DNA from 3 places in the Paenarthrobacter nitroguajacolicus genome. Region 1 is predicted to be linked to each of the others. Evidence: predicted binding sites of a transcription regulator. Region 1 holds the regulator's gene; each other region holds the start of a gene.
The links. The regulator LexA, encoded in region 1, represses DNA repair genes until DNA is damaged. The targets are predictions, from matches to a motif close to TCGAACANNTGTTCGA.
Positions count from the first base shown of each region.

Region 2: KCX59_RS21435 (shikimate dehydrogenase) is a predicted target of LexA. The motif match lies at 1,532-1,547, and genes of this name have one in related genera.
Region 3: KCX59_RS07270 (LexA family protein) is a predicted target of LexA. The motif match lies at 2,068-2,083, and genes of this name have one in related genera.

Region 1 is NZ_CP073234.1:1,713,233-1,716,505, forward strand. Features, by position in the region: gene KCX59_RS08305 (ATP-dependent DNA helicase) at 1-867, shown strand, start outside; gene lexA (transcriptional repressor LexA) at 873-1,616, opposite strand; gene KCX59_RS08315 (LysM peptidoglycan-binding domain-containing protein) at 1,965-2,324, shown strand; gene KCX59_RS08320 (histidinol-phosphate transaminase) at 2,403-3,273, shown strand, end outside.
Region 2 is NZ_CP073234.1:4,542,004-4,545,276, reverse strand. Features, by position in the region: gene KCX59_RS21445 (MFS transporter) at 1-453, opposite strand, end outside; gene KCX59_RS21440 (IclR family transcriptional regulator) at 659-1,429, shown strand; gene KCX59_RS21435 (shikimate dehydrogenase) at 1,645-2,559, shown strand; gene KCX59_RS21430 (bifunctional sugar phosphate isomerase/epimerase/4-hydroxyphenylpyruvate dioxygenase family protein) at 2,559-3,273, shown strand, end outside.
Region 3 is NZ_CP073234.1:1,468,510-1,471,782, forward strand. Features, by position in the region: gene KCX59_RS07255 (FAD-dependent oxidoreductase) at 1-466, opposite strand, end outside; gene KCX59_RS07260 (dihydrofolate reductase family protein) at 656-1,252, shown strand; gene KCX59_RS07265 (hypothetical protein) at 1,428-1,859, opposite strand; gene KCX59_RS07270 (LexA family protein) at 2,097-2,528, shown strand; gene KCX59_RS07275 (LacI family DNA-binding transcriptional regulator) at 2,519-3,273, opposite strand, start outside.

The DNA of each region.
Region 1 (3,273 bases):
CCGCAGCAGGGCTATTCCCAACCGGACGAGACTGCTCCCGCCTTGATCAACATCGCCCCGCTCAGCGTTGCCGGACGGCTTCGCGAAGGTCTCTTCGCCGGCCACACGGTGGTGCTGACCTCCGCCACGCTGGCCATCGGCTCGGCTTTCGAACCGGCAGCAGGTGGCCTCGGCCTCATCGGCGACGGCGCCCCGAGCTGGACCGGGATCGATGTGGGTTCGCCCTTTGATTATCCCAAACAGGGTGTCCTGTATGTGGCCAAGCACCTCCCAAAACCCGGTCGTGGTACTTCCCCCGAGGCGCTCGACGAACTGGAAGACCTCATTCGCGCGTCCGGCGGGGGAGCCCTGTGCCTGTTCTCCTCACGGCGTGCGGCCGAAGAAGCAGCCGATGCCATGCGGCTCCGATTGGACGTGGATATCCTCTGCCAAGGCGAATCCACTATGGCGGCCCTCGTAAAGCAATTCGCGGATGAGCCAGACACCTGTCTCTTCGGAACCATGTCACTGTGGCAGGGCGTAGACGTTCCGGGGGGCTCATGCCGCTTGGTTGTCATTGACCGCATTCCGTTCCCGCGGCCTGATGATCCCCTGATGACTGCGCGCTCCCGCGCAGTGGCGCAATCAGGTGGGAATGGCTTCATGGCCGTATCGGCGACGCATGCTGCCATTCGACTGGCGCAGGGTGCTGGCCGCCTGATCCGTTCGACAGGAGACAAAGGAGTAGTTGCGGTGCTCGACTCGCGGCTCTCGACGGAACGCTATGGAGGCTTTCTGCGTGCCGCCCTGCCGCCGTTCTGGGCAACGACGGACCGGGGAGTGGTCCGTGGCGTTCTGGAGCGGCTGGGCTCGGCTAAAGCCCCGTAGGTCGCCTAGAGGGACCGCAGTACCGAAACTACCTTGCCCATGATGGTGGCTTGATCGCCCAGGATGGGTTCGTACTGGGTGTTCTGCGGGAGCAGCCACGTATGGCCATCCCGCTGGCGGAAAGTCTTTACGGTTGCTTCGTCATCCAGCAGGGCAGCAACGATGTCGCCGTTGATGGCGTCATTCTGGCGGCGGACCACAACCCAATCACCGTCACAGATGGCGGCGTCAATCATGGAATCGCCGGCCACCTTCAACATGAACAGTTCCCCATGCCCCACAAGTTGGCGGGGGAGCGCAAGTACGTCTTCCACCGTCTGGTCAGCCAGGATCGGTCCGCCGGCGGCGATCCGGCCCACCAGCGGGACCATGGCGGTATCACTGGCACTGGCCAGCTCCGTTACGGCAAGGCCGCCCGCGCTGCGAAGGGTGGTGGGCGCTTCCACGCCCGGAATGGTGCCACCATCGAGCGTCAGCGGCATCAGGACTTCCATGGCGCGGGGCCGCTTGGGGTCCCTGCGCAGGTAGCCAAGTTTCTCCAATTGGGACAACTGGTGAGTAACGCTGGACAAACTGGCCAGGCCCACGGTGTCACCGATCTCGCGCATGCTGGGCGGGTAACCGTTGTCATTGACCGACCGCTGGATGGTCTCCAGGATCTTTTTCTGCCGCACAGTCAGGCTCTTGGGACTCTTTTGAGGCTGCTGGCTCCGCAGGGGTGCCCCGCCGCCTGTGGCTTTCGCTGCCATGTTCGCCAATGCCTTTCCATTCCGCCCGAAACTAGCCCGGGGTCGTTGGGTCTGCAAAAAATGTCAGACCCTCCTGTTCCACTGAAACAGTGCTGTTTCTTCACTCAAACGTAGGGCAGGCACAGGCGTTTATCAAACATTTGTTCTAGCGAGTCTCGACACCGTTCGTTGATAAGTGCTAAAAATGTCATAGCAAGGTTCGAATATGTGTTCTATAAACCTGATGCTGGAGCCGGATGTTCGAACAGAGTGTTCGAACATCCGGGATCAGAGGACGGGAACGCAAAGAATTGGCCGCCAAGCTCCGGGCACCCCGGAACCTGGCAATAGCTCAGAAGGGCTCAGCTCATGTCCGCAGTCACTACGTTCGCTGATTTCCGCACCACTCAGGCACCCGCTCGCCTGCGTCTCACCCGGCGGGGACGGATTGTCTTCTTCGGCATCCCGGCAATGCTGTTGGTGGCGGCGCTGCTGACCCTTGCCGGTTTCATCAACTCCCCGGCCAAGGCCTCGGACTCCCAGTCCCAATTGCGACCGCCCGTTGCAGTCACTGTAACGGTCCAGCCGGGCCAATCACTGTGGGGCATTGCCGGCGCGGCCGCTCCGGAGCGGGACCCGCGTGACGTGATCGCGGAGATCATCCAGCTGAATGACCTCCGCGGCGGCCGCATTCTGCCCGGCCAGCAGCTGTTCGTCCCTGCAAACTGAGTCGTCCACCATCCGCAGGAACCGATCGCCCGGCGTCACAGTTAGTCGGCAGTCCGGGCCGCCCCTTAAACTGTGATGGTGAGTGACCAGCTTGAGCGACTTGACAGACTTCCCCTCCGGACCAACCTGCGTGGACTGAGCCCCTACGGCGCACCGCAGCTTGACGTCCCCATCCTGCTCAACGTCAACGAAAACACTCATGGCGTCCCCGCGGATGTCCAGGCCGCCATCACCGAGGCTGTCGCCGCTGCGGCCACAGGGCTGAACCGCTATCCGGACCGTGAGTTCACTGAACTACGGGTAGCCCTCGCGGAGTACCTTGGCCACGAACTTTCTCCGGACAACATTTGGGCCGCCAACGGATCCAATGAAGTCCTGCAGCAAATCCTCCAGGCATTTGGTGGACCGGGACGCAAAGCGCTCGGTTTCCCGCCCACGTACTCCATGTACCCCCTTCTGGCGAGTGGCACGGACACAGAGTATGTCCGCGGCGTGCGTGCTGACGACTACGGGCTGGACGCCGAATCGGCCGCCGCGCAGGTTCGGGAAACGGGCGCCAACATCGTGTTCCTGTGCTCACCGAACAACCCAACCGGTACAGGGTTGGGCTTGGACGTTGTTGAGGCCGTCTACGAGGCCGGCGAAGCGAGCCAGGCCATCGTGATCGTGGACGAGGCGTATCACGAGTTCGCGCACGACAATACTCCGAGCGCCTTGACGTTGTTGCCAGGACGCGAGCGGTTGATCGTCTCGCGCACCATGAGCAAAGCGTTCGCCCTTGCGGGTGCCCGGCTCGGCTACATGGCGGCAGCCCCGGAAGTCACAGACGCAATCAGGCTGGTCCGCCTTCCTTACCACTTGTCTGCCGTCACGCAGGCAACGGCGCTGGCTGCGCTTAACCACCGCGAAGCCCTTATGGCCGACGTCGAGGACATCAAGGTACAACGCG
Region 2 (3,273 bases), 1.9 Mb from region 1:
GTGCTCCAAAGTCATGGAGGAAGCACCGGCCTGCTCACCAGCGGCAGAAAGTCCCTGGCATAGGCGGGCAACTACCAGCAGGACGGGAGCCCACCAGCCAATGGTCTTGAAGTCCGGGAGGCAGCCAATCACGAAAGTGGCGGCACCCATGAGGACCAGCGTGAACATGAGGACCTTTTGCCGGCCAATCCGATCACCGAAGTGACCCAGGATCACGGCACCCACGGGACGGGCGATGTAGGCGAAACCGAAGGTCGCGAAGGACATGATGGCCGCGTTGGCATCGGCGGAGGGGAAGAAGACGTGGGGGAAGATCAGCGCCGCGGCAGAGCCGAAGATGAAGAAGTCGTAGTACTCGACGGCGCTGCCCAGAAAGCTGGCAAGCGCAGCTTTCTTTGGGGTTCCGGCGGTGGTTTCAGTGCCTGGCGTCGCTGACGGCATTGTTTGGCTCATGGGTGTTCCTTCTGTGACGACGATGTCGCGGATCTGGCTTCTTTGGGGAGACCCAAGCGAGGTGCGGCCGGTCGATCCCTGCACAAGTAACCGCATGGTGAGAGCTACTTGTGCAATACAGCAATACTGACTGTGAGTGGGGTCACTTGTCAAGAGAATTCGCCACCATCTAGAAATAGCTCTCACTATATGAGAGCATCGAGCTATGAGTGTGAAAGAGGACACAAAGACCGACATGGTCGGCAAGGCCTTGAGCCTGTTGGTTTTACTGGGCAATGAACCCCGTGGGGCGAGTGCGGCGGATCTGGCGAGGAGTGCGAACCTCCCCTTCAGCACCACCTACAGGTTGTTGGGCTCGCTGACGCGCGATGGGTTTGTGGACTACGAGCCGGATGGCCGCCGCTACCACCTGGGGCTGCGCGTCTTCCAGTTGGGTCAGCGCGTCTCGAATCATCATGGCTTTGCTGCCACCGCGCTGCCGGTCCTCCAACGAGTCACCGAGAGCACGCATGAGGCCACGATCTTGTCCGTTCGTGATGGCAACCATCACCTCACCGTGAACAAGGTGGATGGCCCCAAGACCTTTCGCGTCACCAGTGACCCCGGCCATCTTGGCGCACTCCACACCACCTCCGTAGGCAAGGCGATCGTCGCGTTCGAGGATGAGATTGAGCGGAAGCGGCTCCTTGAGGAGCTGCCCCTGGATCCATTGACCGAGCGCTCGATCACCGACAGGGACGCGTTCCGTGCGGAAATTGAGCAGGTTCGTCGCCAGGGATATGCCGTGATGGACGAGGAAAACGAGATCGGCATGCGCGCAGTTGCGGTGCCGGTCCTCAACTCCCAGGGGCACGCATTCGCATCACTGGCCACCGCCGTGCCGGTGTTCCGCATGTCCATGGACGAACTCATCGCGCACGTACCCACCCTCCAGGAGGCCGCGGCTGAACTCGCGGCCCGCCTACCCCAGCGATGACCGCGGCCACCTTCGTTGCGAGGCCCGCTCTGCGCGCCAAATGGGCGACGAAAGGTGTAAAGCAGGCCCCGCAACGCACGGCCTAGTGTAAATGTTCGCGATAAGAACAAGCGTGCGGAATATGAACACTTGTAGTAATCTAAATAACACCCGGTCAGGCGGCGCCCCAGAAAAGCACCAAACGCCCCGGGTGCTGAAGTCAAAGGAGCTTTAGGATGAGCAACCGAGCCGAGTCCGTTCTGGTGGGCCTCATAGGCGAAGGGGTCATGCCCTCGCTCACGCCGCCCATGCACGAACGCGAAGCCGATGTGCAGGGCCTTCGCTTGCTGTACCGCCCCATCGACCTGCTGGAACTCGCGTTGCCGGCCACCGCCGTCGGGGACCTCCTCGCCGCCGCCCAGCGGATGGGCTTCAACGGACTGAACATCACTCACCCGTGCAAACAGCTGGTGCTTGAGCACCTGGATGAAATTTCCGACGACGCCCGCAGGCTGGGTGCCGTGAATACGGTCCTCATCCAGGACGGCCGGTTCATCGGCCACAACACAGACTTCTCCGGCTTCGGTGCGGCACTCACGTCTGGGCTGCCGAGCGCAAAGCTCGACCGCGTGGTCCAGCTTGGTGCCGGCGGTGCCGGTTCGGCCGTCGCGTATGCGCTCCTTAAAGCAGGGGTCGCCACGCTGGACCTCGTTGACATGGACCCATCCCGCGCCGCTGAACGCGCCGCGGAACTCGGCGGACTCTTCCCGGCGGCCACAGTCACGCCGCGCACTACCGCAGAGCTAAGCGGGATCATGCCCCTCGCCGATGGCCTGGTGCACTGCACACCGATCGGCATGGCCGCGCACCCGGGCCTGCCCCTCGACATCGATCTCCTGGAACCGCGGCACTGGGTCGCGGACATCGTCTACCGCCCGATCGAAACGCAACTGGTCCGCGAGGCACGTGGCAAGGGCTGCGACGTGCTCGACGGAGGCCGGATGGCAGTCGGCCAGGCGGCCGACGCCTTCCAACTCATCACCGGACGCGAAGCTGATCGTGAACGGATGCGGGCGCACTTCCTGGAGCTGATCGCAGTGGAAGACGCTGGGGCTTCCCTGACCCCCGAGCTGACGAAGGCGGGCAACTGATGCGCACCGGAATCGCCACGGTTTGCCTGTCCGGCACGTTGAAGGAGAAGATGCAGGCCTGCGCCATCGCGGGCTTCGACGGCATCGAGATCTTCGAGCAGGACCTCGTCACGTCCCCGCACAGTCCTGAAGACGTCCGGAAAATGGCCGCGGACCTCGGCCTGGGATTGGACCTCTACCAACCGTTCCGGGATTTCGACGGCGTCACTCCGGAGCTGCTCAAAGCCAACCTTCGCCGGGCCGAGGCCAAGTTCAAGCTCATGTCCCGCTTGGGCATGGACACCATCCTGGTCTGCTCCAACGTGGCCACGGCCACCATTGATGACGACGAACTCCGCGCCGCGCAGCTGACCGAGCTTGCAGAATTGGCCGGGGACCACGGTGTCAAGGTTGCCTACGAGGCCCTCGCCTGGGGTAAGTACGTCAACGACTATGAGCATGCGTACCGTCTGGTTGAAATGGTTGACCACCCCAACCTCGGCACCTGCCTGGACTCGTTCCACATCCTTTCCCGCGACTGGGACACCGCGCCGATCGAGAACATCAACGCGGACAAGATCTTCTTCGTCCAAGTCGCCGACGCCCCTAAACTGTCCATGGATGTGCTCTCCTGGAGCCGTCACTACCGTGTTTTCCCGGGTGAGGGCCAGTTTGACCTAGCCAAGTTCATGGGCCATGTAGTCCGCGCAGGATACACAGGTCCGGTCTCCCTCG
Region 3 (3,273 bases), 240 kb from region 1:
CCTGACCCGCCGCCGGTCCGTTCCCAACGAGGATTCCCAGGGGACGGCGGCCCACCAGGCGGGTGACGTCCTTGACCGCTTCGCCGATGTTCGCGGCGTCGTCGATGGTGGAGTAACTCAGGCTGGATTCGGCGCCTGGCACCGGCGGAAGGGCCGGGGCCGAGCCGGTGGCGATGACCAACTGGTCGTAGGAGAACTCCATGCCATCCACGGTGGTGACAATCCTTGCATCGGCGTCAATGAAGCTGGCTGCCTGCCCGAAGCGGACCGAGACCTGGGGGAGTTCGGCGAGTTCCAACAGGACGTCCGGGCACTCGTCGCGGTTGCTGAGCACAGTGATGGTTCCGTGGAAAGCGCGCTGCCGGGATTCGGACGCTCCGGCTAGTCGCCGCACCAGAGCCTGGGCCGCGGGACCTGCCCCTGCAATGACGATGTGGAGGGAAGGTGCGGACGGGATGGCGGACATGTTTGGCCCTTTCGCTCATGTGACCTGCTGTTGATCATCAGCGTAGGGGGCCGGTTTTTCGCGGGTGTTTCGCCGCTGTTGCCATCTTTGGCCGATCCGTAGCGTGCTGTTTACCGGCCGGTAATAACGTGGATCACATTGCGCGCGCGGACCGTTCTGCCCCGGCCGCCGTGGTGGCATGATGGGCGCATGAGCCAAGTCACGTGCGATCTGACTGTTTCACTGGATGGATTTGTTGCTGGCCCCAACCAGCGCGTGGAGGAGCCGTTGGGCGACGGCGGAGAGCTCCTGCACAGATGGATGTTCGAAGAGCCGGAGACGAACGCGCCGGAGATCGCAGGGATTCTCGCGGCTGGTGCGTTCATCATGGGACGCAACATGTTTGCGGGGCCCGGACCGGCGGCGTGGGACACGGAATGGCGGGGCTGGTGGGGCGAGGAACCGCCATATCACGCACCCGTTTTCGTGCTCACCCACCATCGCCGTGAGTCGTTGGAGATGGAAGGCGGAACGACCTTCAACTTCGTCACCGACGGCATCGAATCGGCATTGACGCAGGCCCGCGAAGCTGCCGGGGACAAAGACGTAGCCATTGCCGGCGGAGCGCAGACCGCCCGCCAGTATCTATCGGCCGGGCTCATGGACGAGCTGCGGCTCCACATTTCACCCATGGTCCTGGGTGGTGGTGAGCGATTGCTCGACGGCGTGGGAAACCTGGAACTTGAACAGGCAGAGGTACGCGGGACTGGCCTGGTGACGCATGTGCGGTATCGGGTAATTCGCTAGTGGCGGGTGGGGCTCCCTGCTGATGGTGTTTTGCTGAATGAGCCGGAGACGCTGCCCCCCAATCCATTCCGCACGACGCGGACACCGGGTAGACCGTCGCGGAAGCCCGCGAGGCCGTCGTTTGCCTGAGTATAGGGAGTCGACGGCGCTCAGGTCGGCGCCGCTGACACAGGCTTTATCGCTGGCGCGTGACCTTGCGTGTCTCGCGGAACTCCTCCGGTACGTTGACAACGCCTTTCGGGACAGACACTGTAATTCCCTTTTTGGTCACACTGGTGACGTTGTGACCCAACTCCTTGGCGTACTCGACGATGGGTTGTGAAGCAGCCCTGTTTTGGATGATGGCGACGAGCACGATCATGAGGAAACCAAGGGTCAGCAGTCCGGGCACCGCGATGGCGATCGCCGGGCCGATGAGGCCGTTCAGAAACATGGCCGGGCCGAGGAACCACAGCACTACCGAAGACACCATGAACCCGAGAACCAGCTTCTCGGAGCGTGCGTGCACGAACTGCGCGCGGGCCAGCTCATCCGGGTGGCGTTCCTTGACCATGCATGTGACGTCGGCGCTAAGCGCACCGGCGAGTTGCTTGCTTCGGTCGGTCATTGCTCTCCAATGAGTGGTGCCCGGACCCGCCGCAGCAGCACTGCGCCGACGCCAAAGACGATAGTTTGATGAGTTTCGGCCAGTAAGCCGATCGCTTGACTTTCCCTAAAATACTCGTCATCAGCCTGAATGCGCCGAACAACCACCCTACGCCGGGGATCGAACGCTGGGTGGACACAATGTCTGTCATCCGCTGTACACTGAACTATCGAACATATATTCGAATAAAGGTGTGTTGTGGGCGTGATAGTCGGCCCCCGCGTGATAGATGCGGGCTTTTCCCTTATGTCAGTGCTGCTGGCGCCTATCCCGGTGGCTGCGGGCTATCCGTCGCCCGCCCAGGACTACTTTGATGGTCGAATCGATCTCAACGAGCACCTGATCAAGGATGTCACCAGCACTTTCGTAGTGAGGGTGACCGGTGAGTCCATGGAGGGCGCCGGGATAAGCGACGGTGACGAGTTGATCGTCAACCGCGCGCTGGAGCCCAAGGACGGGTCCGTCGTCGTGGCTGTCCTCGATGGCGAGCTGACCATCAAAAGGCTACGGGTCACGTCCTCGGGCGTAGTCCTGCAGGCCGATAATCCCAAGTATCCGGACATTCGTGTCCCTGCAATGTCAGAGTTGACCATTTGGGGTGTCGCCACCACGTGCCTGCATCACATTTGACTGTTTCCAACTGGCGGGGCTGTCGAGTTTCGCACCACGAGCTGCGGCGTGAGGCGCTTGTCTGCGGCGGGCCCATCGGGATTGCTGAGGCGTTCCAGGGCAACGGTTCCCGCAATCCGCCCGAGTTCAACGGCGTGGAGGTCAACGGATGTGAGGTCGATGCCGTGAAGTCCGGAGGTCCTCGAGTTGTCGTATCCCACCAGGGAAAGCTCCGACGGAAACGAAAGGCCCAGCGCGTACGCAGCCTCGCGGGCGCCCAGGGCGAGAGGGTCGTTGTGGGTGAATATTGCCGTTGGCCGGTCAGTCATAGCGAGCAATTTGGCGGCCGCCCGCTGTCCGGCGTCCTGCGTAAAGTCATCGGCCTCGAGCAATAGTGGCTTCAGTCCGGCGTCGCGCATGGTTTGTGCGTAACTCTGCCTGCGGACCGTATGGCCGTCGTAGACGGGGCCCGCCAGGTGGGCGATTCTCGTGTGGCCCAGCCTGATGAGATGTTCGGTGGCTGCGCGGGCGCCGGCGGCATCGTCTGAATAGACGCTGTCCACGCCATCCACGGGACGCGTCACGCTGACCAGTGGAACGATCTTGGCCAATTCATGGACCCGTTCGTCGGAATCCAGCAGGGTGGCGGCAATGATTATCCCCACTCGCGCCTCAATCAGTGATTCCAGCGCGCCGTCGTCCTCGCCGTCAACAGACCGGGAGACACTCAGGATGAGCCGGTTGCCGTCCTGGGGCAGTGCCATGC